2 regions of the Pseudarthrobacter sp. B4EP4b genome follow, and region 2 is predicted to be linked to the other one. Evidence: predicted binding sites of a transcription regulator. Region 2 holds the regulator's gene; the other holds the start of a gene.
The links. The regulator HspR, encoded in region 2, represses chaperone genes until heat shock. The targets are predictions, from matches to a motif close to AAGTTGAGTCNNNNNGACTCAACTT.
Positions count from the first base shown of each region.

Region 1: clpB (ATP-dependent chaperone ClpB) is a predicted target of HspR. The motif match lies at 8,288-8,312, and genes of this name have one in related genera.

Region 1 is NZ_VHIJ01000074.1:5,868-20,104, forward strand. Features, by position in the region: gene FNL14_RS21950 (ferritin) at 1-279, opposite strand, end outside; gene FNL14_RS21955 (HutD family protein) at 352-942, opposite strand; gene FNL14_RS21960 (phosphoribosylanthranilate isomerase) at 1,049-1,666, shown strand; gene FNL14_RS21965 (YccF domain-containing protein) at 1,769-2,170, shown strand; gene FNL14_RS21970 (VOC family protein) at 2,206-2,592, opposite strand; gene FNL14_RS21975 (2-phosphosulfolactate phosphatase) at 2,685-3,494, opposite strand; gene FNL14_RS21980 (DUF4031 domain-containing protein) at 3,491-4,360, opposite strand; gene FNL14_RS21985 (molybdopterin-binding protein) at 4,471-4,878, shown strand; gene modA (molybdate ABC transporter substrate-binding protein) at 4,875-5,678, shown strand; gene FNL14_RS21995 (ABC transporter permease) at 5,650-6,534, shown strand; gene FNL14_RS22000 (sulfate/molybdate ABC transporter ATP-binding protein) at 6,531-7,634, shown strand; gene FNL14_RS22005 (YciI family protein) at 7,800-8,183, opposite strand; gene clpB (ATP-dependent chaperone ClpB) at 8,346-11,003, shown strand; gene FNL14_RS22015 (septum formation family protein) at 11,043-11,735, opposite strand; gene FNL14_RS22020 (DUF3073 domain-containing protein) at 12,000-12,233, shown strand; gene FNL14_RS22025 (hypothetical protein) at 12,453-12,773, opposite strand; gene purM (phosphoribosylformylglycinamidine cyclo-ligase) at 13,142-14,237, opposite strand, start outside.
Region 2 is NZ_VHIJ01000058.1:23,364-37,600, forward strand. Features, by position in the region: gene FNL14_RS19410 (nucleotide exchange factor GrpE) at 1-353, shown strand, start outside; gene FNL14_RS19415 (DnaJ C-terminal domain-containing protein) at 659-1,633, shown strand; gene FNL14_RS19420 (heat shock protein transcriptional repressor HspR) at 1,654-2,088, shown strand; gene FNL14_RS19425 (hypothetical protein) at 2,257-2,643, shown strand; gene FNL14_RS19430 (aldehyde dehydrogenase family protein) at 2,683-4,092, opposite strand; gene FNL14_RS19435 (HpcH/HpaI aldolase/citrate lyase family protein) at 4,361-5,164, opposite strand; gene hpaH (2-oxo-hept-4-ene-1,7-dioate hydratase) at 5,149-5,934, opposite strand; gene hpaD (3,4-dihydroxyphenylacetate 2,3-dioxygenase) at 5,937-7,016, opposite strand; gene hpaE (5-carboxymethyl-2-hydroxymuconate semialdehyde dehydrogenase) at 7,085-8,623, opposite strand; gene FNL14_RS19455 (GntR family transcriptional regulator) at 8,683-9,393, opposite strand; gene FNL14_RS19460 (fumarylacetoacetate hydrolase family protein) at 9,386-10,873, opposite strand; gene FNL14_RS19465 (FAD-binding monooxygenase) at 11,096-13,006, shown strand; gene FNL14_RS19470 (prephenate dehydratase) at 12,988-13,845, opposite strand; gene FNL14_RS19475 (amylosucrase) at 13,898-14,237, opposite strand, start outside.

The DNA of each region.
Region 1 (14,237 bases), on a different contig from region 2:
CTGCTGCAGCGCAAGGGCCAGGGGCTCGGTGACGGAGGCGAAGTCGTTGCGCACTGCAGGAACCCCGGGAATGGTGAACTCAATGTCCCGGTCCAGCATGTACTGCACCATCATCATGGCGTGGTTCCGCTCCTCCACCGACTGCCGGAAGAAGTAGCGGGCCAGTTGTGGGAGGTCCTGGTTGGCGAACCAGGTGGCCACCGCAATGTACTGCTGCGATGCCGTGAATTCGTTGCCGATCTGGGTGGACAGGAGCGCATTGAACGATGATGTGGTCATAGCCCGAGTCTAGGGACGGCCGGAGCCAGTGACCAGTGTGGAAAGGCTCTGCTACTGGAAGGCGAGGCTGCCCTACTCCGCGGCGGGTTCGTCCTCCACGGGGTCGATCGAGACAACGGCCAGGAAGCCGCGGCCCAGAACGTCCGGGGTGTCGACGTCGGAACCCACCACGGCGTCGTACCGCGCCAAGGGCTCTGGTTCTTCCGTCCCCACGGCAACGGTGGCCTGGCCCTGCAGCAGGATCCCGAACGAGCCTTCAAAAAGGGGCTTCGCACGCTTCTTCGAGAGTTCGATGATGGATGTGTAGCCCTTGAAACGTCCGGCGCGGGTGATGACGTTGAGGTCCCGGATATCCCCCGTGGGGAGCTTCGCCTGCGTGGCGGCCCCGCCCGGGAAGCGGAAGGGACGGTACTTCTCCAGCGGGCGTTCGGCACCGTCCACGGTCAGCAGCAGGAGCTCACCCTCCACAACAGTCAGCACCCGCTCCATCCCGGGAAAAGGGGAGAAATCACCGGCCTTGCTCACGTCCGCGATGCTGACCCGCCAGTCCCAGCCGCCGTCCTTTGCCGAACCGTCCGCGGGGTGGCTGGCCAGTTGGCGCGTGATGCCGCCACCATTACGCCAGGGCTCGGGCTTGAGGCTTGCAAAGCGGATAATCTCCATGGGCCCAGCCTAGTTCCCGGCCGGACATCCCGGCGTCGCGGGTTGGCCCCTTCCCTGCTACTCTCCTCCGGGGGGACAACACGAAAACAGCCTGAAGGAGCCGGGAATGTTCGTCAAAGTGTGTGGTCTCAGCACGCCTGAATCAGTCCGTGAAGCAGTTGATGCCGGGGCTGACGCCGTCGGTTTCGTCCTGACGGCGAGCCCGCGCGTGGTGTCGCCGTCACAGGCGCACTCGTTGCTGGCGCACGTCCCCTCCGGCGTTTCGCCCATCGGCGTGTTCCGCCACGAGCCGGTGGCAGACGCCGTCGCCATTGCCCGCGCCGCCGGGCTGGAATGGATCCAGCTGCACGGCGCACGGTCCCGCCAGGACGTGGCCATGGTGCACGACGCCGGGATGAAGCTGATCAGGGCAGTCACCACGGGTGCCGCTGCAGAGGAGTTTGAGGACTGGGGCGAGGACCTGCTGCTGATCGACGCCGCGGTGCCCGGCTCGGGTGAGGCCTGGGACTACGCCTCCGTGGCCGCGATGCCTGTCCTCCAAGGCCGCCACTGGCTCCTGGCCGGGGGACTGGACCCGGTCAACGTGGGCAGCGCGTCAACAGCAGCCCATGCATGGGGCGTAGATGTCTCCTCGGGTGTTGAAGCTTCCCGGGGCGTCAAGGACCTGGCCAAGATCCGCGCGTTTGTCCAGGCTGCAAAGGGCGCTGCCCCGGTCAAGGCTTAGTCCACCCAGTCCCGCTTAGTTCACCCGGTCCAGCGGGAGTTCAGGGGCCAGTCAGGGCATGCCCCCATCCTTTTGTCAGACCCTCCGGGGCACAATGGGTGGATGAAGACACTCCTCAACATCATCTGGCTGGTTTTCGGCGGTTTCTGGCTCGCGCTCGGCTATTTCGCCGCCGGTGTGATCTGCTGCGTGCTGATCGTCACCATCCCGTGGGGCATCGCCTCGTTCAGGATCGCGGCGTACACGCTGTGGCCCTTCGGCCGGATGGTGGTGGACAAGCCTGGCGGCACCGGGGTGTTCTCGCTGCTGGGCAACGTCATCTGGCTGCTGGTGGCCGGAATCTGGATCGCCGTCGGCCACGTGGTTACCGCGTTCGCCATGGCTGTGACCATCATCGGCATCCCGCTGGCCATCGCCAACCTGAAGCTCATCCCGGTGTCACTGATGCCGCTGGGCAAACAGATCGTCCCCACCAGCGCGCCGTTTGTTGCGACGTACCGGTAGGGACGGTTCCAGGTTCAAAGGACGTGTCCTGGCGGTCAGCCCGCCGCTTCGTCGGGACGCAGTGCGCGCAGTATGCAGAACTCGTTCCCGTCCGGGTCCGCCATCACCACCCAGGTGACGTCCGGGCCCTGGCCAACGGAAACGCGCCTGGCGCCAAGGGCTTCCAGCCGCGCCACCTCCGCGTCACGGTCTTTGGGCCGCAGGTCCAGGTGGACCCTGTTCTTGAGTTCCTTCCGCTCGGGCACTTTGAGGAAGAGCAGGTCAGGGGACACGCCGTCTTCAGGGCTGCCTGCCGGTGGTTCCAGCACAATCTCGTCGTCCGCCTCATAGGTGCGGCGCCACCCGAGAGCTTTTTCCCAGAAATCCGCGGGCACCTTCGGGTCGGTGGAATCAATGCTGATGGCTTGGATACGCAGGGTCATCGGAGCAGTGTTGCATCCGGGGACAGGAGCCGTAAAGGGTCCCGCCCCAGCCCGAAGTAGAGCCTTGGCGGGCAGGCTAACCCGGCGAACCCTCAGCGCGGGCTGAAAAACCCGCCCGCCAAAATGGCCACCGCATCACTTCCGTCCAGCTCGGCGGCGATATCGACGTCGGCCGCGTAGCCCGCGCCGGACAATTCAAGTCCGCTGGCGCATCCCTGCAGCATCTCCCGCAGCCGCGGCTCTGCGGCCTCGAACACCGCCGCTGCCGCGAGGGCTTCCGGCGAGTAGCCGTGCCGGCCAACGTCAGCCTCGTAACCGCCCTTGCCCGCAGCGGCGAGGCCGGCGATAAATGCTCCCGCCCCGATCTGGTCCTCCACGGCGGGACGGAGGGTGCCGTCCGGCCATCGTTCCCCGGCAGCCACCACGGCGATCACCGCGTCGGGCGGCAGATGGGCGGCCACCCAGTCTGCCGTTGCCCCTGCATTGCGCAGGCACACGGCGGCCACCAGCGGGACTTCACCGGCCAGTTCGTGGCAGAGGGCGGACCCGTTCGGCGATGGCAGCACCACACGCTCCAGGGATTCCGCGGACCGGATGCTGGCGGGGGACAGGCTGAGCCCGCCGCCGTTGCGGGGCCCTGCCAGCTGCGCATGGTGGTGGGCGGCGAAGTCCTCCGCCCGGGTGTCCTTCCAGGGAAAGGGGAAGATGTCGGCGCCCCGGTCCAGGGCCACACTGACGCACGTGCTGAAGGACAGGACGTCCACCACCACGGCAAGGTCCGCCCCGGACGTGACTGTCCTGGCGCCGTCGAGCCCCCATTCGAGCCGGACTGTATAGGCCAGCTGCCGGTGGGCGGCACTCGCGGTGACTGTGTGGCGGGGGTTGGAGGTGGGCGCGTTCACGCGAGCTCCCCCATCAGGTTCCGGTGCGCGGTGTCCAGCCACAGCTCTTTCGCCCGCTGTGTGTGGAAGAGGGGGTCAAGTTCCAGCAGCTGGCGGACGACGGCGGCGCGTCCGGCCGCGAAGTCGGCGTCGCCGATGTGCGCGTAATCCTGGCGGACGTCCGCCACGTAGCGGGCATACTCGTCCGGTTCCCCGCCGAGGACGGAAAGATCCGCGTCGCAGAGGAGGGCGCCGTCGTGGTCCCCTGGCTCGGGGCGGTGGTCCGACGTCAGCCGCACCAGCCGTGCCACCTCGGCGGCCTCACCCTCCGGCAGGCCCGCAGCGTCCAGCCGCTCCTCCGCGAGGCAGGCAGACTCCTCTTCATCCTGGCCGGCCACACCACGGTAAACGGCATCATGGAACCAGGCTGCGAGCAGCACGGTGCGCGGCGGGTCGGCGGGATCCGTCAGCAGATCGAGGGCTTCCAGCACAGAAAGCAGGTGGGTGCAGCCGTGGTACTTGCGGTGGGGTTCGCTCCAGCGGTCCAGGAGATCCAGGAAGAGCGCGTCGTGGCCCGGCATGATGGCATCCCACCGGTTGAACAGCGGCACTTTGAGCGACTTGTTCCGCTGGCGGGCCGGGATGCGAAGGCCGCTGGCGATCAGCTTGCGGACCAGGACCCGGGCCTCGACGGTAACCGCTCCGGCTGCCACCAGGTCATCGTAACGGCGTTCCGCCACGTCATAGTGGTCGCCGTCGAAGGCCCGCTCCGGGATACCCGCTGCGGCGGCGAAATCGTGCAGCTCCTCCAGCGACGAGTCCGACACCAGGTGCGAAAAGTGCGTTCCGTGGGCAGGCCAGAGCGGCGGATCAATGTAGACGGCCATGGAGGAAGTCTAGTGCTGTCCCTCCAGCAAGCGGCGCGAGGTGGAAGGCGGGCCCGGAAATACGGAGTGAAACTAGGAGAAGCACCGCAAATGCGCCCTACACTGATGAAATGACAATCATCCGCGTTTCCGAAGCCGCCCGGTTCCTGGGCGTCAGCGACGATACAGTGCGCCGCTGGATGGACAACGGGTCACTGACGCCGGTGAAGGACCCGGGCGGCCGGCTTGCCGTGGACGGCCTGGAGCTCGCCCGGCATGCGCAGAAGCTCGCCCAGCTGCCCGAGGATCCGCACCGGACCGGCAGCTCGGCACGGAACCGGTTCGTGGGCCTGGTGACCGGCATAACCGCGGACAAGGTCATGGCCCAGGTGGAGCTCCAGTGCGGGCCCTTCCGGGTGGTGTCCCTGATGAGCAGCGAGGCAGTCCGGGACCTAGGACTGGAACTCGGCTCAGTGGCCACCGCTGTGGTCAAGGCCACCACGGTGATCATCGAAACGCCGCAGGGGAGAGCACTATGAAAGGACTGACCGGGCTGCTGGCGGCCATTGTCTTGATGGCGCTCGCCGGTTGCTCCACGGGCGCTGGTTCGCCTTCCGGGGATGCGTCCGCTGCGGGTTCATCCGCCGGGAGCAGCGGTGGGGAAGCCCTGACAGTTTTTGCCGCAGCTTCCCTCAAAAACAGTTTTACCGAACTGGCAAAGACCTACGAAGCCGCCCACCCCGGCAGCAGCGTCACGCTCAGCTTCGCCGGTTCCGCAGACCTGGCCACCCAGATCAACCAGGGTGCGCCGGCAGACGTCTTCGCCTCGGCGGACACGAAGAGCATGGACAAGCTGCAGCAGGCCGGGCTGGTGGACGGCAATCCCCGTATCTTCGCCACGAACACCCTGGCCATCGCCGTGCCGCCTGGCAACCCCGCAGGCATCCGTTCCTTCGCCGACCTCGCGAAACCGGGAACACGGCTGGTCCAGTGTGCCCCGCAGGTCCCGTGCGGGGCAGCCGCGACCGTCATCGAACAGCAGACAGGAACGCTTTTGAGCCCGGTCAGCGAGGAAAATTCCGTGACGGATGTACTCGGCAAGGTGGTCTCCGGGGAAGCGGACGCCGGGTTGGTCTATGTCACCGACGTCAAGGCTGCAGCAGGAAAAGTGGAAAGCGTTGCCTTTCCCGAAGCCGCTGGTGCAGTCAACAGCTACCCGATCGCCGCACTGTCCGGCAGCCGGAACGGCGCGGCCGCGCAGGCCTTCCTGGACCTCGTGACCGGCCCGGAGGGCCAGCAAGTGCTGGCAGATGCCGGTTTCGGCGGCGGCCGGCAGTGAGCGGCACAACGTGAGCCACGCCTACCGCGGCGTTCCCCGCTGGACCTACGTGGTGGCGGTGCTGGCCGCAACGGTGGTGATCCTGCCGCTGTTCGCCATGGTGGCCAGGGTGAATTGGGCAAACTTCCTTCCCCTGGTCACCTCGGAATCGGCCGTTTCCGCTCTGGGCCTGAGTCTGCGGACGTCCGCGGCAAGCACGATTCTGTGCATCGTCCTGGGGGTGCCGCTGGCCCTGGTCCTGGCCCGCGGGAGGTTCCGGCTGCAGGGGCTCCTGCGCTCGCTGGTGCTGCTCCCGCTGGTGCTGCCGCCGGTGGTGGGCGGCATTGCACTCCTCTACATGTTCGGCCGTCAAGGCCTCCTCGGCCGGACCCTGGAAGTCCTGGGCCTGCAGATCGCCTTCACCACCACCGCTGTGGTCCTGGCCCAGACGTTTGTTGCCTTGCCGTTCCTCGTGGTCAGCCTGGAGGGTGCGCTGCGGACCGGCGGTGAACGGTACGAAGCCGTGGCGGCAACCCTGGGCGCCTCTCCCGGCCGCGTCTTCCGGAGCGTCACGCTGCCCCTGGTGCTGCCCGGGCTGGCCTCCGGCGCCGTACTGTCCTTTGCCCGCAGCCTGGGGGAATTTGGTGCCACGCTCACGTTCGCAGGCAGCCTGCAGGGGGTGACCCGGACCCTGCCGCTGGAAATCTACCTGCAGCGTGAAACAGACCCGGACGCCGCCGTCGCCCTTTCCCTCGTCTTGGTGGCCGTGGCAGTCGCCGTCGTGGCACTTGCTTACCGGCGGCCTGCAGGCGCGGGGGTGGCCTTTTGGAAGCAACGGACGACGCCGGCTGCCGCAGCGGGCAGGGACGTCCTGTGACATTCGCGCTTGAGGCAGCCGTGGCCGGCAGGGGGTTCGACGTGGCACTGGGGCTGGGACCCACGGAAACGGTAGCCGTCATGGGCCCGAACGGGGCCGGCAAATCGACGCTGCTGTCCGTCATCGCGGGCCTGCTGAAGCCAGACAACGGCCGGGCTGAGCTTAACGGCCGCACACTGTTCGAGCTCTCGGCCGGCCGGGGCACGTGGACGCCGCCCCACCACCGCGGCACCGCGCTGCTCGCCCAGGAACCGCTGCTGTTCCCTCATCTGAACGCACTGGAGAACGTGGCTTTCGGGCCTCGCAGCGCCGGTGTGTCCAGGAAGCAGGCCAAGGCGGAGGCGCTGCACTGGCTCGCCGAGGTGGAAGCGCTGGATCTCCAGGCCAGGCGCCCGGCGGAGCTGTCCGGCGGGCAGGCACAACGTGTTGCCGTTGCCCGGGCGCTCGCCGCGGACCCCGGGCTTCTTCTCCTCGACGAGCCCATGGCGGCGCTGGACATCCACTCGGCACCCCTGCTGCGCCGCCTGCTTAAGCGGGTCCTGGCCGGACGGCAGGCCATCATCATTACCCACGACGTCCTGGACGCACTGATGCTGGCGGACCGGGTTGTCATCCTCGAGAACGGCGGGATTTCGGAAGAAGGACCCACCCGCGAGGTCCTCCAACGGCCGCGTAGTCCATTCGCGGCAGGGCTGGCAGGCCTGAACCTGCTGGCCGGAACCTTGGCCGGAGACGGGATCAGGACCGCCGAGGGCTGGACGGTTGCCGGGCTCTTGGAGGACGGGTACGCCGATGACCGGCGCCCGGAAGGCCGGGGCGGGAACGGGTACCCTGCCGCGCCGGAAGGCGAGAGGGCAGCGGTTGCTGTATTCCCGCCGTCGGCCGTTTCCGTGTTCCTCGATGACGCGCACGGCAGCCCGCGCAATTCGTTTGAGGTTGCCATTACCGACCTCGAACCGCACGGCGACTTCATCCGGGTCAGGGCCGGAAGCCTCGCGGCGGACATCACTCCCGCTGCTTCCGCCGACTTGGGACTGGTCCCCGGCCTGCAAGTGCACTTCGTGGTGAAAGCAACATCGGTGGTGGTGTACCCGGCCTAATGCCGTCGCCGCCCGGAGCATTACAAAATTAGTCACATCGGTGACAGGCATCACAAATGCCGGGTAAACTCGGCAAAGGGCGGACAAAGCAACCGGCGGGCGGCTTCTGGGGGGAATCACCCGCCGGTTGCTTCGTGGGTCCGGCTAAGTGCTGTCTGCGGCGGCCTACATTCCCGGGAGGTCGAGCGTTTCGTATACCTGAATGCTGGCGCCGGGCATCATGAGGTGCGGATGCCCGTCCAACAGCGCCTCGGCCCCGGCGAGATCCTCCGCCTGGAGGATGGTGTAGCCGCCCACCCCCGTATTGGTTTCTGACGAGCCGGTTGCGTTGATTTCCTTGCCGGTCCCAAGTGGTGTTCCCAGGTCCACGATGCCGTCGCCGGCCCGCTCGGCCCAACTCATCCAGGCTTTCATCCCCTCCTGGGCCGCTTCCGGCGTACTTTCGGCCATCTGTGCCTGGGCTGATTGGGGTGCGATATAGAGAGCAACAAACTTTTTCATTGCGTGTCCCGTCTGCAGTGCGCCGGCAGCACCATTCGCCCCGGTCACAAGCCGATCCTAGGAGGAATCGGATGCGATGGAAACGAAATTTCCCGCACCCTGATGGCAGTGGTTCGCTGTCGGCAAACAGGAAATAAAAAGCACCCCAACCAAAGTTGAGCGTAGTAGACTCAACCCTAAGATCGGATTACCCCCCGAAAGGAGCTCTCTTTGGACGTCAAATTCACTACCAAGAGCCAGGAGGCTCTTTCGGCTGCCGCCATGAACGCCTCCACCATCGGCAACCCCCAGGTGGAGCCCGCCCACCTCCTTAAGGCGCTCATGGACCAGCGCGAAGGCGTGGCGGTGGCGCTTCTGCGTGCCACCGGGGCAGACCCGGACGCCGTCAGCGTGCAGGCGAGCAGCGCCATCAAGGCACTGCCTGCCACCTCCGGCGGTTCCAGCCAGCAGGCACAGCTGTCCCGGCCGGCCCTGCAGGCCATCCAGAATGCCAAGGAGGAAGCGGACCGGCTGGGCGATACCTTCGTCTCCACCGAGGTCCTTCTCCTGGGCCTCTCAGCCGGAAATGATGCGGCAGGGCGTTTGCTGCGCGACGCCGGTGCCTCCCATGAGGCTCTGCTCGCCGCCCTGCCGGGTGTCCGCGGGGACCGGAAGGTCACCAGCCAGGACCCCGAGAACACCTTCCAGTCGCTTGAGAAGTTCGGCACCGACCTCACCGCCATGGCGCGTGCCGGAAAGCTGGACCCAGTCATCGGCCGGGACACGGAAATCCGCCGGATCGTCCAGGTGCTGAGCCGTCGCACCAAGAACAACCCGGTGATCATCGGCGAGCCCGGCGTGGGCAAGACCGCTGTTGTTGAGGGCCTCGCCCAGCGCATTGTGGCCGGTGACGTTCCGGAAAGCCTGCGTGGCAAGACCCTGATCGCCCTGGACCTGGCGTCCATGGTGGCCGGCGCCAAATACCGCGGCGAGTTCGAGGAGCGGCTCAAGGCTGTCCTTGAGGAGATCAAGAACTCCGAAGGCCAGATCGTCACGTTCATCGACGAGATCCACACTGTGGTGGGTGCCGGCGCAACCGGCGATTCCTCCATGGATGCCGGCAACATGCTTAAGCCCATGCTGGCCCGCGGCGAGCTGCGGCTCATCGGCGCCACCACCCTGGACGAGTACCGCGAGAACATCGAGAAGGACCCGGCCCTGGAGCGCCGTTTCCAGCAGGTGTACGTGGGGGAGCCCAGCGTCGAGGACACCATCGGCATCCTGCGTGGCCTGAAGGAGCGCTACGAGGCGCACCACAAGGTGGCCATCGCCGACTCCGCCCTGGTTGCCGCCGCAACCCTGTCCAACCGCTACATTTCCGGCCGCCAGCTGCCGGACAAGGCCATCGACCTGGTGGATGAGGCCGCGTCCCGGCTGCGGATGGAGATCGACTCGGCCCCCGAGGAGATCGACCAGCTCCGCCGCGCCGTGGACCGGCTCACCATGGAGGAGCTGGCCCTGGAAGGCGAGACGGACGCCGCCTCCGTGGAACGCCTCGCGGCGCTCCGTGCGGATAAGGCGGACAAGGAAGAGGAGCTCGCAGCCCTGAATGCCCGCTGGGAGGCCGAAAAGGCCGGCCTCAACCGGGTGGGCGACCTGAAGGCAAAGCTGGATGAGCTCCGCTCCACCGCGGACAAGGCCCAGCGCGAAGGCGACCTGGAGACGGCGTCGCGGATTCTCTACGGCGAGATCCCTGCGTTGGAGCGTGAACTGAACGCAGCCGCTGAGGCTGAGGCCGCCGTCGCGGATAAATCCTCACAGATGGTGGCCGAACAGGTGACCGCGGACGATATCGCCGAGGTCATCTCCGCCTGGACCGGCATCCCCGCAGGCCGCATGCTGCAGGGTGAAAGCCAGAAGCTGCTCCACATGGAGGAGGAACTGGGGAAGCGGCTGATCGGCCAGAAGAAGGCCGTCACCTCTGTGTCGGACGCCGTCCGGCGCGCCCGCGCGGGCATTAGCGACCCCAACCGGCCCACCGGCTCGTTCCTGTTCCTGGGCCCCACCGGCGTGGGTAAAACCGAGCTGGCAAAGGCCCTGGCGGACTTCCTGTTCGACGACGAACGCGCCATGGTGCGGATCGACATGTCCGAGTACGGCGAGAAGCACTCGGTGGCCCGGCTGGTGGGTGCGCCTCCGGGATATGTGGGCTACGAGGAGGGCGGCCAGCTCACCGAAGCCGTCCGCCGGCGGCCCTACTCGGTCATCCTGCTGGACGAGGTGGAGAAGGCCCACCCCGAGGTCTTCGACATCCTCCTGCAGGTGCTCGACGACGGCCGCCTCACCGACGGCCAGGGCCGCACCGTGGACTTCCGCAACGCCATCCTGGTGCTGACGTCCAACCTGGGCAGCCAGTTCCTGGTGGACCCGTCACTGGATGCGGAGGCCAAGCGGAACGCGGTCATGGCCACCGTCAACGCCTCGTTCAAGCCGGAGTTCCTGAACCGGCTGGATGAAGTGGTGCTGTTCGATCCCCTGTCCGTGGAAGAACTGGCCCGGATCGTCGAACTGCAGGTGGCTGAGCTCGGCCGCCGGCTGCACGAGCGCCGGCTCACCCTGGACGTCACCGAGGGCGCCCGCGCCTGGCTGGCAATGTCCGGCTTCGACTCCGCCTACGGCGCCCGTCCGCTGCGCCGGCTGGTCCAGCGGGAGATCGGCGACCGGCTGGCTAAGGCCATCCTGTCCGGCGACATCGCCGACGGGGACACTGTCCTGGTGGACACCGCAACTGACGTGGACGAGCTCACCATCGAGGGGCTCGAGGCGCTGTCCGGCCCCGGCGGCGGTCCCGTCCCGGGAACCGGGCTGGTAGTCCGCCGGAAGGACTAGGTACTGCGGCCGCAGCGTGCTGCCCTGGTGCTCTCAGTGCTAGGGCAGCACGCTGGCGTTCACGTTGTTTCCGCCCGGGGACGTCACGTAGCAGTCCACCCTGCGGTCCCCTGAGTCCCAGCTGGTGGAGCTGGGGAAGCTCCGCTCGTAGTTCAGTGTGAACTGGTCTGCGGCGGGGCCCAGTTTTGCCGCCTGGCAAGCTTCCAGGGCTTTTGCCTTGAGCGCCTCTGCGCCGGGGTAATCGCCTTCCTCGGGGTAGCGGAACACCACCACCAGTTGGGCGGAATGGTTGGTGTCACACGGCACCACCGTGGATTTCAGGGCTTCCGGGTGGAAATCAGTGAAGCAATCGCCCAGCGCATAGGCGGGCGGCTCCACTTCGCGCGGCAGGGGAAGCGGGGTGGCCGGGGGAGTGACCGCGGTTTCCAGCACTCCGCGGACAGCGCCGCTTGACTCGTCCGAATCCCCTTTGGAGTTCAGCCACAGGGCGAGCCACACCAGCGATCCGATAACCGCAAGCAGGACGACGGCGAAGAATGCCTTCCAGAGCGTGCGCCGGCGCCCCTGCCTCCTGGCTTCGTCCGGCCCCTCGGGGTGGTTAACCTGCCTGGGGTGCCGTACCGGCGGCTCCGCGGCCGGGACCCCATACTCTGCGGCAGGAACGCGGGGGAGGCCGGCAGTAGGCGGCGAGCTGGGTTTGGGCGGGACGTCCGGGTGGTTCAAGGGGTGCATCCTCCTGCATATTTTCCGCGCGGGCAGCCGGGTTTGCCAGCCAGTTTCAGCAGTTCTGCAACCGACTCTATCGAAGAAAAAAGCTGGAAACCTGCGGGCCGGGCCGGGGAATAGTAATGCAATCCATCACCTGGAGCCGCACCTGGCAAGCGAGGGCCCTCGAAAGCATGTAATCTAGGTGTACGACAAATTGACCAAACATTCCGGGGCCTCACCTACGCCAAGGTGACCACCTCCGGTCCAAGTACAAAAGGGGGTCACGCCATGGGGCGCGGCCGTCAAAAGGCAAAAGCTACAAAGCAGGCTCGGGATATCAAGTACTACTCCCCGAACACTGACTACTCGGCACTTCAGCGCGAGCTGACGGGCCCCAGCAGTCGTGCCACGAGCCATTATGCGAACGAGCCGGCAGAGCCGGACTATTCGGCTTATGTGGATAAGTACGCGGATGATTTGGAAGAAGACGACGACGAGGTAGACACCCGCCGCATCGGCTAGTTGTCGCTGACATGGTCCAGGGACCGGTGGCTTCAGCAGTCAGCACGTCTTCCCGGTTACAGCACTTTAGGTGCTGGACTTGAATGGTTATTAGAAAAGTCCCGTTGGGCGCACCTGTATCAAGTGCGCCCACCGGGACTTTCTGTTGCGTGCCGCGGCTGCTCATAAGGGTGCCGTGGACCCAGAGGATCCAGGGCACTAATGCTTGTAGTTAGATAGCTAGTTTTGTTCGATGGTCACGGGCGCGCCGGTACCAGCGGCTTCACAGATAACCACGTCTCGACCGGAGGCGTCCACCGCCGTTGCCTCTCCAAGGATTGCCGCCGCCACAGGGCCAACGTTGACTCCGCATACGTCGGCTGCGATGCCTACCACCGCTGCAACGTTGACATCCTCAAGAATTGTAACGTCGCCAATATTGACGTTGACCAGGCCGTCTTGAAAGGTGGTGTTCCTCGCGGCGTCAGAGGGGACAGCGACGGCGCCCATAAGCATGAGTGATCCGGCTGCTCCTGCAGCTACTTTGCGCAAAACAGACATTTGGTGCCTCCTTGATTTGTCCGCGCTTCCCCAAATCATTCCGACTTGCTGAACCGTGCTGAGGGCACGTCAACATAGCCGTGCAGGAACACGGACCTTTTTTGGTTTCTAGCTTCCGCCGGTGGCGGTAGAGAGCAGCCCTAACTCGGCTTGCCTAGGCATATGCGCCCAACCAAAGACCACTGTCACTGGCCTTGGAGAAGAACCCCCATACCGGCTCCGGTACTGCTCTTCCATGTCTTCGAGCCTAAAGGTAAGTATGCTTAGCAGTCAAGGGATAGGAGTGTCTTATCTCACATTTCTCATTTAGCCAATGGCACAAAAATGCCGGCGGCTGCTTGAAGCAACCGCCGGCATCCGTGAAATGTCTAGGCGTAGGCGTTGACCAGGCGGACGGCGCCGCCGTCCACGCCCTTGGCGCCCTGGACGTAGTCCGGGCCGGACTTGAGGATGGCATCCGAGTCTTCGGTAACGGTGCCCATGATCCAGGACGGCAGGCCGCGGTCGTTGAGGCGGGATACCGCGGCGTCGGCGGCGTCGGCGGAGACGATGGCCACCATGCCCACGCCCAGGTTCAGTGTGCGCTCGAGGTCTGCCAGCGGCACGTTGCCCAGCTCGGACACCAGCTTGAAGATGGCCGGCAGTTCCCAGGTGGCGCGGTCCACAGTGGCCACCAGGCCCTGGGGGAGGACGCGGGCCAGGTTGGCGGCCAGTCCGCCGCCCGTGACGTGGCTGAAGCCGTGCACAGCGGAGGTCCCGGTGACGGGGAAGGCGCGGGCCAGGTCCAGGCAGTCTGCAGCGTAGACGCGGGTGGGCTCGAGGAGTTCCTCGCCCAGGGTGCGTCCGAGTTCGGACACCTGGCGGTCCAGGGCCCAGCCGGCGTGGTTGATCACGCGGCGGACCAGGGAGTAGCCGTTGGAGTGCAGGCCGGAGGAGGCCATGCCAATCACAACATCTCCGGCACGCACGCGGTCAGGCCCCAGGAGCTGATCGGCCTCGACCACGCCGGTGGCTGCGCCCGCGACGTCGTACTCGTGCTCACCCAGCAAGCCGGGGTGCTCGGCGGTTTCACCGCCCACCAGCGCAGTGCCGGCAACGGAGCAGGCGGCGGCGATGCCGCGGACGATATCGGCGATGCGCTCGGGCACCACCTTCCCGCAGGCAATGTAGTCAGTCATGTACAAGGGCTCGGCGCCCACCACCACGATGTCGTCCACCACCATGCCCACCAGGTCGAACCCGATGGTGTCGTGGATGTCCATGGCCTGGGCGATGGCAACCTTGGTGCCCACGCCGTCGGTGGAGGTGGCCAGCAGCGGCTTCTTGTAGGTCAGGAGCCGGGAGACGTCGTAGAGGCCGGCGAAGCCGCCCACCCCGCCGATCACCGAGGAGTTGTGGGTTGCCTTGACGGCATCCTTCATCAGCTCGACGGCGCGGTCGCCGGCTTCAACGTCAACGCCTGCG
Region 2 (14,237 bases):
GCAAGCGCGTTGAACGCGACCGGGCCGTGGCAGGGGAGATGGCCGTCATCGGTGTCCTGAACTCGCTGCTGCCGGTCCTGGACGATATCGACGCCGCCCGCCAGCACGGTGACCTCACGGACGGACCCTTCGCCGCGATCGCCACCAAGCTGGAGAACGCGCTGAAGACCTACGGCCTGGTACGCATCGATGAGACCGGCGTGGAGTTTGATCCCAACATCCACGAGGCCCTCATCCAGCAGCCCGGCGAGGACCTTGAAGTCGACACCGTCAGCCAGGTGCTCCGGTCCGGCTACAAGTCAGGCGACCGAGTCCTCCGCGCCGCCCAGGTCATCGTGGCTGTTCCGGCTTAGTCGGGGTACTTCCGGCGCTACGCCTCCGCTGGGACCGCGCCAAACGGATAAGGGGCCCCGCCCCTGCGCCGGGTGGCTGAGGATCTGCGATCCTTAGCCACCCGGCTCCGGCAGGCCCGATGCCACTCCCGGGCCCCTTATCCGTCCGTCGCTCAGCGGTTATCTCGCCTAAGGTGAGATGACCGCAGCGCGCAGCTGGATAGGGGGCCGCGGCGTGGCGGGCACCGCGGAGCGGGCACGGCCCCCTATCCAGCGGAGCGTAACGGCGCCGAGGACTAAAGGTTTGAACGAGAAAGGAAACGCCATTGGCTAGCCAGGATTGGGTGGACAAGGACTTTTATAAGATCCTTGGTGTTGCCAAGGACGCTTCCGACGCCGACATTAAGAAGGCCTACCGGAAGCTTGCGCGGCAGCACCACCCTGATACCAACTCGGGGAACACTGCTTCCGAGAAGAAGTTCAAGGACATCTCCGAGGCTTACTCCGTACTTTCCGATCCGGACGAGCGGCAGCAGTATGACGCCATCCGGGCGATGGGCGGCGGAGCCCGCTTCGCCCCCGGAGGTGCCGGCGGAGGCAATGGCGGGTTCGAGGACCTGTTCGGCGGCCTCTTCACTGGCAACACCGGAAGGCACGCGGGCGGCTTCAACCCGTCCGCCGGCGGCATTCCACCCGAGTTCGCCGACCTGTTCGGCGGTGGCTTCGGTGGCACTCCAGGCTTCCAGCGCGCCCCGCAGAAGGGTGCGGACCGGACCGCGTCCACCAGCATCTCGTTTGCCGGATCCATCCGGGGCACCACCATCGGCCTCCGCGAGCCCAGCGGCGACGTCATCGACGTCCGCGTCCCTGCCGGCATCAAGGACGGCCAGAAGGTCCGGGTACGCGGCAAGGGCCAGCCCGGTCCTGCCGGCAACGGCGACCTGGTGGTGACCGTCTCGGTCCAGCCGCACGCGTTCTACACGCGCGACGGCGACAACCTCCGCATCCACGTTCCGGTCACCTTCCCGGAGGCTGCCCTGGGCGCCGACATCGAAGTGCCCACCATCGAGGGCGAAAAGGTGCGGGTGCGCGTACCGGCGGGGACGCCGTCGGGCCGTACCCTGCGGGTGAAGGGCAAAGGCGTGAAGACGTCCAAGGGGACCGGCGACCTGCTGGTGACCATCGACGTCGCGGTTCCCAAGAACTTGAACAAGGACGCCGAAGCTGCGGTCAAGGCGTTTGCTGAGGCCACCGCCGATGCCGACGTCCGAGAGGGCCTGGCCGCCAAGGCCCGGCTATAGCAACGGGGTGAGCCGTGGACATCAACGCCGCGAACATCAACTCAGACCAGCCGATCTTTGTCATCTCGGTAGCGGCTGAACTGGCGGACATGCACCCCCAGACGCTCCGCCAGTACGACCGGCTGGGCATCGTTTCGCCCAGCCGCGCGCCCGGCAAGTCCCGCCGCTACTCACAGCGGGACGTGAACATGCTGCGCGAGGTGCAGCGGCTGTCCCAGGAAGGTGTCTCGCTCGAAGGCATCAAGCGCATCCTGGAACTCGAAAACCAGGTAGCGGCCCTGCAGCGCCGGGTCTCCGAACTTTCGGAGGAACTCAGCCGCCGCCCGCAGCCGTTCGATTCCCGGATCTTCGCGGCAGGCGCTGCGGGAGACGTGGTCAGCCTGGCCCGCGGGCAGCGTCCCCGGCCGCGGTCGCAGGCCATGGTGCTCTGGCGGCCGCGGGCGATTGGCCAGTAGGTACCGCTTTATACGTGCCGGCTGAAATTCGAGTACCCACTACTCGTGACGCTTTTACCCCCGGAAACTTGAATGGAACCACTGCCGCTGGATCAGCAGCAGTGGTTCCACGTTTCTGGGGGTTTTTATGTTTGGTTATCAAAGCAAGGCCCGGCCGTGAGCCCGGGCATGGAAGCCGTGGCAGCATTCAGCGGCTCGATCCCGGGCCAGATCCTGCTGGCACTCGGCCAGACGGTGGTGGTGGTGTGCGTCTGCTTCGATATGGTGCGTGCCCTGTCCGTGCCGCGGTCCCACCGGCGATACGTGGCGAGCACGGTTTTCCGGACGCTTGCCATTCCGTCCATCATTGCCAACGGTGTGACCGTCCTGATTGCCCTGGTGCTGGCATCCTGGATTGATGTGGTGATGGGGATGTTCGTGCTGATGGCCATCATTTTCCGCCTGCATCACGACAAGGATGAGGACAACTGGTGGAAGGGCAAGGGCAAGAAGCTCGCCCGCTGGGCCCGCCGCCAGCTTTCGGGCCGGACCGCCGCCGCCCCTGCCATGGGGTAAGCCGGCTGGATTAGCCCATGGGGCGGCGGCAGTAGGGGTTCAGCCGTTGATGACCTGGGGGACGCCGAGGGCTTTGAGGCCTTCGACGCCGAATTCGAGGCCGTAGCCTGACTGCTTGGCGCCGCCGAACGGGATCCGCGGGTCCACTGCGCCGTGCTTGTTAATCCAGACGGTGCCGGCCTGGAGGCGTGCTGCGACTTCGCGGGCAGTGTCGCGGTTGGCGGACCAGACGGAGGCACCCAGTCCGACGTCGAGCGCGTTCGCCTTCTCCACGGCTTCGTCCACTGTGTCGTAGCGGATGATGGGCAGGGCGGGGCCGAACTGTTCCTCAGTCACGAGCGGATTGTTGTTGTCGATGTCCGCCACGAGGGTGGCGGGGTAGAAGTAGCCGGGCTGGCTGGTGTCAGGGTTTCCGCCGAGAAGGATCCTGGCCCCGGCCTCGCGGGCCGCCTCCACGAGGTTCGCGACGACGTCGTATTGTGCCTTGTTCTGCAGCGGTCCCAGGACGTTGTTTTCGTCCAGGCCGTTGCCCATGGGCATGGCTGCGGCGACCTTCGCGAGTTCTTCACAGACGGCGCCGTAGATATCGGTGTGGACGTAAAGCCGCTTGAGGGCGGCGCAGGTCTGGCCGGTGTTGATGAACGCGCCCCAAAAGAGGTCCTGCGCGATGGCTGTGGGGTCGGCGTCGGGGAGGACGATGCCGGCGTCGTTTCCGCCCAGTTCCAGGGTGAGGCGCTTCACGGTGTCCGCGGAGGATTTGATGATGGCCTTGCCGGTGGCTGTGGATCCCGTGAACATGATCTTGCCGATGGCTCGGTGTTCGGCCAGCCGGGCGCCAACGTCGCGTCCTCCGCTGACGACCGTGAGGAGTCCTTCGGGCAGTTCTTCGTTGATGACCTTCGCGAGTGCCAGGACACTGAGTGGTGTGTACTCGGAGGGCTTGACCACCACGGCGTTGCCCATGCGCAGGGCAGGTGCGATCTGCCAGACGGTGATCATCATGGGCCAGTTCCACGGGCCGATGGCGCCCACGACGCCGATGGGCTTGTAGTGCAGCTCGGCGTGGGTTTCGCCGTCGTCCACCACCGTCTCCGGTTCCATAGGGGTGGTGGCGGCGACGCGCAGCCAGGCGGCGCAGGCGCCCACTTCGAAGCGGGCGTTGGGGCCGTTGAGGGGTTTGCCCTGCTCGCGGGAGAGCAGGCGGGCGAGCTCTTCGGCGGAGCGTTCGACGGCGTCGGCTGCCTTCAGGAGCGCGGCGGACCGGGCGTCGTGTCCCAAGGCAGCCCAGGCGGGCTGGGCTGCCTGGGCTGCGGTAATTGCCTGTTCCAGGTCTTCGACGGAGTGGATGGGTGCCTCGCCGACGGCTTCACCGGTGGCCGGGTCCAGGATGGTCCGGCCGGTGCCGGATGCGGGAGATATGGACGCCAGAAGGGCATCGTAAGTTTCCATGGGGTGCTCCACTTCGAGTAGTCAGGCGCTTGCCGGATGGCCGGCGGGTTGCTCCCAGTCTGGGTGACCGCCTGCCGTGGGCTCTTGTGTTTGTGCGCAGAGCCCTTGTCCGGGAGCGAACGCCGTGTCACTCCAGGCATGTTTTCGCGGGACGCGCCACGGCAGGACCCCCGATTTCCGTGATCCCGCCGTCCGAGGTGGGCCGAAAGCATGCCCTGCGTGACGCCGTCGGACGCCTTCCCGCCAACGCTGCTCGGAAGCGGTGGCGTCAGTAGCTGGCGGGCGAGTCGCCGTCAGCGGGCTGGATGAACGGCTTGGCGAGTGCTTCGGAGCCCCGGGCGAGGAGGGCGACGTCGGCGCCGACGAGGATGAAGGTGGCGCCGTTCTCGAGGTAGTGGTGGGCGGTGTCGGGGTTGAAGGCGTTGACGCCGGCGGGTTTCCCGGCGGCTGTGGCGGCGGCGAGGCAGTGTTCGACGGCGGCGCGCACCTCGGGGTGTTCCTGCTGTCCCAGCAGGCCCATGGAGGCGGCGAGGTCGGAGGGCCCGATGAAGATGGCGTCCACGCCGTCCACCTTCAAGATGTCCGCCACCGCCTCCACTGCCGCCGTCGACTCAATCTGGACGGTGACGCTGATGGTCTCACTGGCGCGGGCGAGGTAATCAGGGACCCGGTTCCAGCGGGCAGCCCGGGCAAGCGCGGAGCCAACACCGCGAACGCCGTGCGGCGGGTAGCGGGTGGCGGCCACGGCGGCTTCCGCCTCGGTTACGGAGTTGACCATGGGGATGAGCAGGTTCTGGACGCCCAGGTCCAGGTACTGCTTGATGAGCACGGTGTCGTTGACCGGCGGGCGGACCATCACCTGGACGGGGTAGCCATGGATGGCCTGGAGCTGGGCGAGGATGGATTCGAGCCCGTTGGGGCTGTGTTCGGCGTCCACCAGGAGCCAGTCCAGCCCGGATCCGGCGCAGAGTTCGGCGATCAGCGGGCTGCCGGAGCAGACCCACATCCCGGCCAGCGGGCGCCTGGCCTCAGCCAAAGCGGACCGGAAGGTGTTTCCTACTGGAATCGGCATGTGACACTCCCCAAGGGTCCGTAATCTGCGTGGACCGTATCGCCCTTGTAGACCCACAGCGGGCGGGTGAACGAGCCGGCGAGGATGATATCGCCGGCCTTCAGCGAGTCGCCGTGAGCGGCGATCTTGTTGGCCAGCCAGTGGACCCCGTTGGCCGGGTGGTCCAGGACGCCGGCGGCCACGCCGGTTTCCTCCACGGTCTGGTTTTTGTACAGGATGGCGGAGACCCAGCGGAGGTCCACGGCGTCGGGCTTGACCGGGCGGCCGCCGATCACCATGGCGCCCATGGCTGCGTTGTCGGAGATTGTGTCCACGATGGTCCGGCCCTCCATCTCAATCCGCGAGTCGAGGATTTCGAGGGCCGGGACCACGTAGTCGGTGGCTTTCAGGACATCGAAGATGGTGACGCCGGGGCCCTTGAGCCCGTCCTTGAGCACGAACGCCAGTTCCACCTCAACCCGGGGGTGGGTGTACTGGTCCCACTCCACCGAGCAGCCGGTCTCCAAAACCATGTCATCGAAGATGGCGCCGTAGTCCGGTTCGGTGATGCCGGTGGCGTCCTGCATGGCTTTGGAGGTGAGGCCGATCTTGCGCCCCACCAGGGTCCTGCCGGCTTCCTCGTTCCGGCGCCGCCACAACTGTTGGACCGCGTAGGAGTCCTCTACCGTCATGTGCGGGTAGCGGGCAGTCAGCCGGGGAACGGGGGTGCGGGTGCGCCCGGCTTCCAGCAGCTCGTCCGCGATGGCCTCAATTGTCTTGGCATCCAGCATAGCTACAGCTGTGCTCCCAGCTTGAAGCCCTCGGCCCCGGCTGCTTCGGTGGGCCGGGTGTAGGAGAAGCCGTCGGCGCCGACGGTGACGGCCATCTCAGACTTTTCCTCGCGTTCGATGACTGGCTGGGGGTTGCCGTCGAGGTCCAGGACCAGGGAGGCTTCGGTGTACCAGGAGGGGACTACGGGGTTGCCCCACCAGTCGCGGCGCTGGTTGTCGTGGACGTCCCAGGTGATGGTGGGGTTGTCGGGGTCGCCGGTGTAGTAGTCCTGGGTGTAGATCTCGATGCGGTGGCCGTCCGGGTCCAGGATGTAGAGGTAGAAGGCGTTGGATACGCCGTGCCGGCCGGGGCCGCGTTCGATCCGGTCGCTGATGCGCAGGGCGCCCATCTTGTCGCAGATCTGGATGATGTTGTGTTTCTCGTGGGTGGCGAACGCGACGTGGTGCATCCGCGGTCCGTTGCCGCCGGTGAGGGCGGTGTCGTGGACGGTCTGTTTGCGGTGCATCCACGCGGCGTAGGTGACGCCGTCGGCATCCTTGATGTCTTCGGAGACGCGGAAGCCGAGATCTTCGAGGTAGGCGCGGCCTCGGGGGACGTCGGGGGTGACCTGGTTGAAGTGGTCCAGGCGGACCAGTTCCCCGGCGGAGTAGAGGTCGTAGCGCTGGGTGAGGCGCTCCACATGCTCCACGTCGTAGAAGAACTCATACGGGAAGCCCAGCGGGTCCTCGACGCGGACGGAGTCGCCCACGCCCTTGGTGAAGCCTTCTTTGCGGCGCTCCACCCGGCAGCCCAGCTCGCGGTAGTAGGCCTCGGCGGCGTCCACTTCGGCGGGGGACTTCACCCGGTAGGCGAAGGCGGCGACGGCGGCGATGGGTCCCTTGCGGAGCACCAGGTTGTGGTGGATGAACTCCTCCAGGGAGCGCAGGTAGATGGCGTTCTCGTCTTCTTCGGTGACGTGCAGGCCCAGGACGTCCACGTAAAACTCACGGGATTTGGCGAGGTCGGTGACCACGATCTCCATGTAGGCGCAGCGGACGATGTCCGGTGCCGGGACAGTGGGGGTGGGGACGAAGTTGGTCATGATGGTCTCTCTTCTTTGAAAGGGTTCGGATTAGTACGACGGCGGCAGGCCGGGGTGGGTGCCCGAGCCTAGCCTTCGTTGGCGGCGGAGGCTTCGATGCTGCCGAACTTGGGAGTGTGGACGGAGCCGAGGGTGATGTGGACGGCCTGCTGGTCGGTGTAGAAGTCGATGGAGCGGTAGCCGCCCTCGTGGCCCAGGCCTGAGGCTTTGACGCCGCCGAACGGGGTGCGGAGGTCGCGGACGTTGTGGCTGTTCAGCCACACCATGCCGGCTTCGACGTTCTGGGAGAAGTTGTGCGCGCGGGTGAGGTTCTGGGTCCAGATGTAGGCGGCGAGGCCGTACTTGGTGTTGTTGGCCAGGGCGAGGGCTTCGTCGTCGTTCTCGAACGGGGTGATCGCCACGACGGGGCCGAAGATTTCCTCCTGGAAGATCCGGGCGTCGGGGGCGACGTCGGCGAACACGGTGGGTGCGATGTAGTTGCCTTCGGGGAGGTGTTCGGGGCGGCCGCCACCGGCCAGGAGCCGGCCTTCGGACTTGCCGATCTCCACGTAGGAGGCCACTTTTTCGTAGTGCTCCGGGTGGACCAGGGCGCCCACCTGGGTCTTGGGATCGTGCGGGTCGCCGACCACGATGTTCCTGGCCCGGGCGGCGTACTTTTCGCAGAACTCGTCGTAGATGGCCCGTTCGACGAGGATGCGGGAGCCGGCGGTGCAGCGTTCGCCGTTGAGGGAGAAGACCCCGAACAGGGCCGAATCGATCGCGGCGTCGAGGTCGGTGTCGGCGAACACCACGCAGGGGGACTTGCCGCCCAGCTCCATGGACAGGCCCTTGAGGTTGGCCGCGGCGTTGCGGAAGATCGTCTGGCCCGTCGTGGTTTCGCCGGTGAAGGAGATCAGCGGGACGTCCGGGTGCTTGACCAGGGCGTCGCCCGCTTCCTCGCCCAGGCCGTTGACCAGGTTGAAGACACCGTCCGGGAGGCCGGCTTCCTTGAAGATGGTGGCCCACAGCGAGGCCGAGAGCGGGGTGAATTCGGCGGGCTTGAGGACCACGGTGTTGCCGGTCGCCAGTGCAGGAGCGAGCTTCCAGGACTCGAGCATGAACGGGGTGTTCCACGGCGTGATCAGGCCTGCGACGCCGATCGGCTTGCGGTTCACGTAGTTGATCTGCGAGCCGGGGACCTTCATGGCGTCGTCGAACTGGGCCACGATCAGGTCCGCGAAGAACCGGAAATTCTCGGCCGCGCGCAGGGCCTGGCCCTTGGCCTGGGTGATCGGCAGGCCGGTGTCGAAGGTTTCGAGTTCGGCGAGCCGGGCTTCCTGCGCCTCGACCGCGTCGGCGATTTTGTTCAGGATCCGGGCGCGTTCGCGGGGCTTCATCTTCGGCCACGGACCCTTGGTGAAGGCTTCGCGCGCGGCGGCCACGGCGAGGTCGATGTCCTCTTTCTGGCCCGCCGCGGCGGTGGCGTAGTTCCGGTTGGATACAGGATCCAGTACGTCGAAGGTCTTGCCGCCCACGGAGTCGACGAACTGGCCGTTGATGAAGTGCTGGATGTGCGTGGGAAGGTCCTGCGGCACGTAGTGCTTGGCGGTTTCTGCAGAGGTCGTCATCGTTGAAGTCCTTACTGTGGTTGAGAGCAACGCGGGGTCACTTTTGGCCCATTAAAGGCCTAATATTGGGCGTTTACTGACCCCGCGTTGCGTTCGGATGGGGATGCCTGGGCGAGGTAGGCGTCCAGGGTGGCGGAACGGTGCAGGCGGGCTGCCTTTTCGATCGAGTCGGCGTCTGCTCCGGTTTCGATCAACTGGAGCAGTGCCTCGTGCTCATCCACGGAGTCGTGGGCGCGACCGGGGACGAAGCGGAAGGTGGAGGACCGCAGTGCTGCCAGCCGGTTCCAGCCGCGGTGCACGAGGTCCAGGATGTGCGGGTTGGGGCAGTGTTCGAACAAAACGCTGTGGAAGTCCTGGTTAAGCCGGGTGAAGCGGACCGGGTCAAAGTGCTCCAGGCATTCGCGCATCTCCTCATTCACGGCGCGGGCCCGGGCAATCGCCACGGAATCGATCAGCGGTGCGGACAACGCCGTGGCGGCGCCCTCCACAATGCTGAGGGTCTGCATGGTGTAGAGGTATTCCGTGGGATCAATCCCGGCCACCGTGGCGCCGACGTTCCGTTCGAACGTGACCAGGCCCTCGGCCTCCAAGCGGCGGATGGCTTCCCGGACCGGGACCACGCTGAATCCCAGGTCCTTGGCGATGCTGCCCAGGACCAGGCGGTATCCAGGAGTGTAGGTCCCCTCGATGATCCGTGCCTTCACGGCCTGGTAGGCCTGCTCGGACTTGCTGCCGGGGGCGGCGGCAAGCTCAGCCACTGCTTCAGTCATCAGCGTTGCCCGCTTTCCATTCCTGGTACTTGGCCTGCCATTCGGCGTTCATCGGGTAGAGGCCGTCCACGCTGTTGCCCTGCTTGACCATTTCGAAGATGAAGGTTTCTTCCTGCTCCTGGGCGATGCAGTCGTCCACCAGTTCTTCGGCGATGGCCGGTGGGATCACCAGGATGCCGTCGGAGTCGGCCACGATGATGTCGCCGGGCTGGACGGTGGCGCCGCCGCAGGCGATGGTGATGTCCGTGTCCCACGGGATGTGGCGGCGGCCCAGCACGGCCGGGTGCGGGTTGGCGAAATATGTGGGCATGTCCAAACCGGCCACGGCGGTGTAGTCGCGGACGCCGCCGTCGGTGATGATGGCCGCGGCGCCGCGGACCTGGGCGCGCAGGGCCAGGATGTCGCCCACGGTGCCGGTGCCCTTTTCGCCGCGGGCTTCCATGACGAGGATTTCGCCCTCGTTGACGGAGTCGATGGCCTGCTTTTGGGCGTTGAATCCGCCGCCGTGGGTCTTGAAGAGGTCCTCGCGGTTGGGGACGTACCGCAGGGTCCGGGCCAGGCCGACGACGCGGCGGTCCGGCCGGGTGGACTGCAGCCCGTCGATGCTGACGTTGTTAAGGCCGCGCTTGCGCAGCTGGGAAGACAGCGTGGCTGTGGCCACGCTCTCCAGCTTTGCTTTCAGCTCGGGGGAGAGGGAAGGCGCGACGACGGTACCCGCCTCAGTCTCTTCGACCGCCGGGAGGCCGGCTGCTTCGCGTGAACCCCACGCCTCCTCCCGCTGCAGGTCATCAACCTTCGGTCCGGCACCAAAGTCCGCGAACGGCGTCGTGCCTTCCTCAACGGTGGTGACCAGCCGGCCCGTGGTGAGCTCCCCTGCGGAGACCTCCACCTCGAGGACGTCACCCGGCCTGGCAACGGACGCTCCGGCGGGGGTGCCGGTGAGGATGATGTCGCCCTCTTCGAGGGTGAGCAGCTGGGACAGGTCCGCGACCAGCCGGGCGAACGGGAAGAGCAGGTCCTCCGTGGAGTCGTCCTGGACCAGCTGCCCGTTGTGCCAGGTGCGGATCCGCAGGCCGGCGGGGTCGACGGCGTCTGCCGGGATCAGTGCCGGACCCACAGGAGTGAACCCGTCACCACCCTTGGACCGGAGGTTCGAGCCCTTGTCCGCCCAGCGCAGGTCGTACACGCCCAGGTCATTACTGGCCGTAACTGCGGCGACATGGCTCCACGCGTCATCGATCCCGACACGGCGGGCCGCCTTGCCGATGACCAAGGCAATCTCGCCCTCGTAGCCCAGCAGTTCACAGCCCGCGGGACGTTCGACGGCGTTCCCGGTCAGGGAAAGCGACGACGACGGCTTGAGAAAGTAGGACGGCTGGGCCGGCGTGCGTCCCCGCTGCGCAGCCCGGCTGGGGTAGTTGATGTGCACCGCGATCACCTTTCGTGCCGCGGCGAGGGTGTCCCCGTTGACCTGCTCCAAAGCATCTCCTACTGAAGTACGAAATCGTATACGATCACTCTCACGCTTCGACCCAACCTTTGTCAACCCCTTGGTGCTTGCCAATTCCGTCGCCCTTGTCGTGCGCATCACACCTGGCGTACAGTGTTGCTCCACAGCATGGTTTTCTCATATGGAAACCCAAATTCTATTATCGAACACTTATCCTTTGGCTCCCAGCCACACAACGAAGTGAGGAATCCCGTGCAGTTTCACCACCACGGTTACGTATCCGGAGACCCGCGGGTAAAGCCGGCAGCCGGCGTCGGCCTCAACCGGCCCGATGAACTCCCGGACGAGGTTGACGTCCTGATCGTCGGCACCGGTCCGGCGGGAATGCTCGCCGCAGCGCAGCTTTCGATGTTCCCCAACGTCACCACGCGGATCATCGAACGCCGCCCCGGACGGCTCGCGATCGGCCAGGCCGACGGTATCCAGGCGCGCAGCGTGGAGACTTTCCAGGCCTTCGGCTTCGCTGAGCGGATCATCGCCGAGGCCTACCGCATCACCGAGATGGCGTTCTGGAAGCCCGACCCCGCGAACCACGCCAACATCATCCGCAGCGCCCGTGCTGTGGACGACGAGATGGGCATCAGCGAGTTCCCGCACCTCATCGTCAACCAGGCCCGCGTGCTGGACTACTTCGCCGAATTCGCCGCCAATTCGCCCACCCGCCTGAAGCCCGACTACGGGTATGAGTTCCAGTCACTGAGCGTCGCGAACGAAGGCGAATACCCCGTCACCGTCACACTGCTCCACACCGCGGGTCCCAACGAGGGCCAGGAACGCGTGGTCCGTGCCAAGTACGTGGTGGGGGCCGACGGCGCGCGCAGCAAAGTACGCGCAGCAATTGGCTGCACCTTGGCCGGAGACCAGGCCAACCACGCCTGGGGTGTCATGGACACCCTCGCCGTCACCGACTTCCCCGATATCCGCACCAAGTGCGCCATCCAGGGCGAAAAGGGCAGCATCCTGCTGATCCCGCGCGAAGGCGGCCACCTGTTCCGCATGTACGTGGACCTCGGCGAGGTGGACCCGGCCACCCACCACGCCGTGCGGAACACCAGCATCGAGCAGATCATTGAGAAGGCCAACGAGATCCTCCACCCCTACACCCTCGACGTGCGGAACGTGGCGTGGCACAGCGTCTATGAGGTGGGGCACCGGCTGACTGACAGGTTCGACGACGTCCTGCCGGAGGAGCGCGGCACGCGTACCCCGCGGGTGTTCATCACCGGCGACGCCTGCCACACGCACAGCGCCAAAGCCGGCCAGGGCATGAACGTCTCCATGCAGGACGGGTTCAACATCGCGTGGAAGCTGGGGCATGTGCTTGAGGGCCGCAGCCCGGAGAGCCTGCTGTCCACCTACTCCGCCGAACGGCAGGTGGTGGCAAAGAACCTCATCGACTTCGACAAGGAATGGTCCACCATGATGGCCAAGAAGCCCGAGGAGTTCGAAAACCCCTCGGACCTCGAGGATTTCTACGTGCGCACCGCCGAGTTCCCGGCCGGTTTCATGACCGAATACGCGCCGTCCATGCTGGTGGCCCCCGCCAAGCACCAGGCGCTGGCCACGGGCTTCCCGGTGGGCAAGCGCTTCAAATCGGCACCCGTGGTGCGCGTGGGCGACACCAACTCGCTCCACCTCGGCCACCACGCCACGGCCGACGGGCGCTGGCGCATCTACGTCTTCGCTGACGCGGCACCCGCAGGAGCGCACTCAGGGGTGGCCGACTTCGCCGAGTGGATCGCTAGCTCGCCGGACTCGCCCCTGGCTGCAACGCCGTCGGACGCTGATCCGGACGCCTGGTTCGACCTGAAGGTGATTTACCAGCAGCCGCACACGGCCGTGGACATCGGACAGGTTCCCGCCGTCTTCAAGCCGCAGGTGGGCCCGTTCAAGCTGACGGACTACGAGAAGGTGTACGCCTCCGATCCCGCTGCTGACATTTTTGACCAGCGCGGCTTGGACCGCGGCGGCGTGGTGGTGGTGGTCCGCCCGGACCAGTACGTGGCGAATGTCCTGCCGCTCACGGCGACGGCCGAGCTGGGGGAGTTCTTCTCCGCCCTGCTGAAGCCGCACCAGGCCTCGGGTCAGCCGCTGACGGTCTGAGCTGTCCTGTACTCCGCGGCGGCATAGACGCCGAGGATGCGCACCTCGGTGGTGAAGAAGTCCAGTTCCTCGAGGGCCAGCTTCAGCGGCAGGTCCTCGGGGTGGCCTTCCACGTCGGCCATAAACATGGTGGCGGCGAACTCGTCGCCCACCATGTAGCTTTCCAGCCGGGTCATGTTCACGCCGTTGGTGGCGAACCCGCCCAGCGCCTTGTACAGGGCTGACGGTACGTTGCGGACCCGGAACACAAAGCTGGTGACGGCCGGCCCGGGGAGTTCGTCCCGGGCCGGCAGCGCCGTTTCCCGGGCCAGGACCACAAAACGGGTGGTGTTGGAGGGATCGTCCTCAACCCGCGAGGCCAGTACCTCCAGGCCGTAAATCTGCGCGGCGAGCGGGGGAGCGAGGGAGAGTTTTCGCGGATCGTTCCACTCCGCAACTTCGCGCGCCGATCCCGCTGTGTCGCCGGCGATGACCGGCTTGAGCCCGTGCTCGCGGATCAGCTTCCGGCACTGGCCCAGGGCGTGGATGTGGCTGTGGACCTCGGTGGCACCGTCGATGGTGCTGCCCGGGATGCCCAGCAGGTCGAAGTGGATGGGCAGGAAGTACTCGCCCACAATCTGCAGGTTGGACTGGGGCAGGAGGATATGGATGTCCGCCACCCGGCCGGCGATCGAATTCTCAATGGGAATCATGCCGAGGTCCGCCTCGCCGCTGGACACGAGTTCAAACGCGTCCTCAAAGCTCGCGCAGGGCACGCTTTCCATGTCCGGGAACATCTGTTTGCACGCGATATTGGAGTTGGCGCCGGGCTCACCCTGGTACGCAATCTTGGAGGCCATGATCCGTATGGTTTCACGCGCGCGGGCCCGTTGGGAAAACAGGCCCGCGATGCTACGCGGGGGTGACACGCAGCCAGAGGTACTGGCGCGGGAGGAGCGTGACGCCCTCGTCCAGCTGCAGGCCGGCTTCGGAGAGAAGGTCGACGGCGGCGCTTGCGTATCCGGAGAAGGTTTCGGCGGGCAGGGACTGCGGCTGGTCGCTGAAGTTGGCCAGTGCTAGGATCCACGATTGCCACCCGGGGCGCTGGTAGGCCAGGACGCTGCGGTTGTTGGTGGCGAAGTCGATGAGCCGGGTGCCGGCAAGTTCGGGCGTGGCCGCCCGGACCTCGATCATCCGCTTTAGGCCCGCAAAGACCGCGCCTTCGGGGGTGGAAGGATCCTGGTGGCGGGCG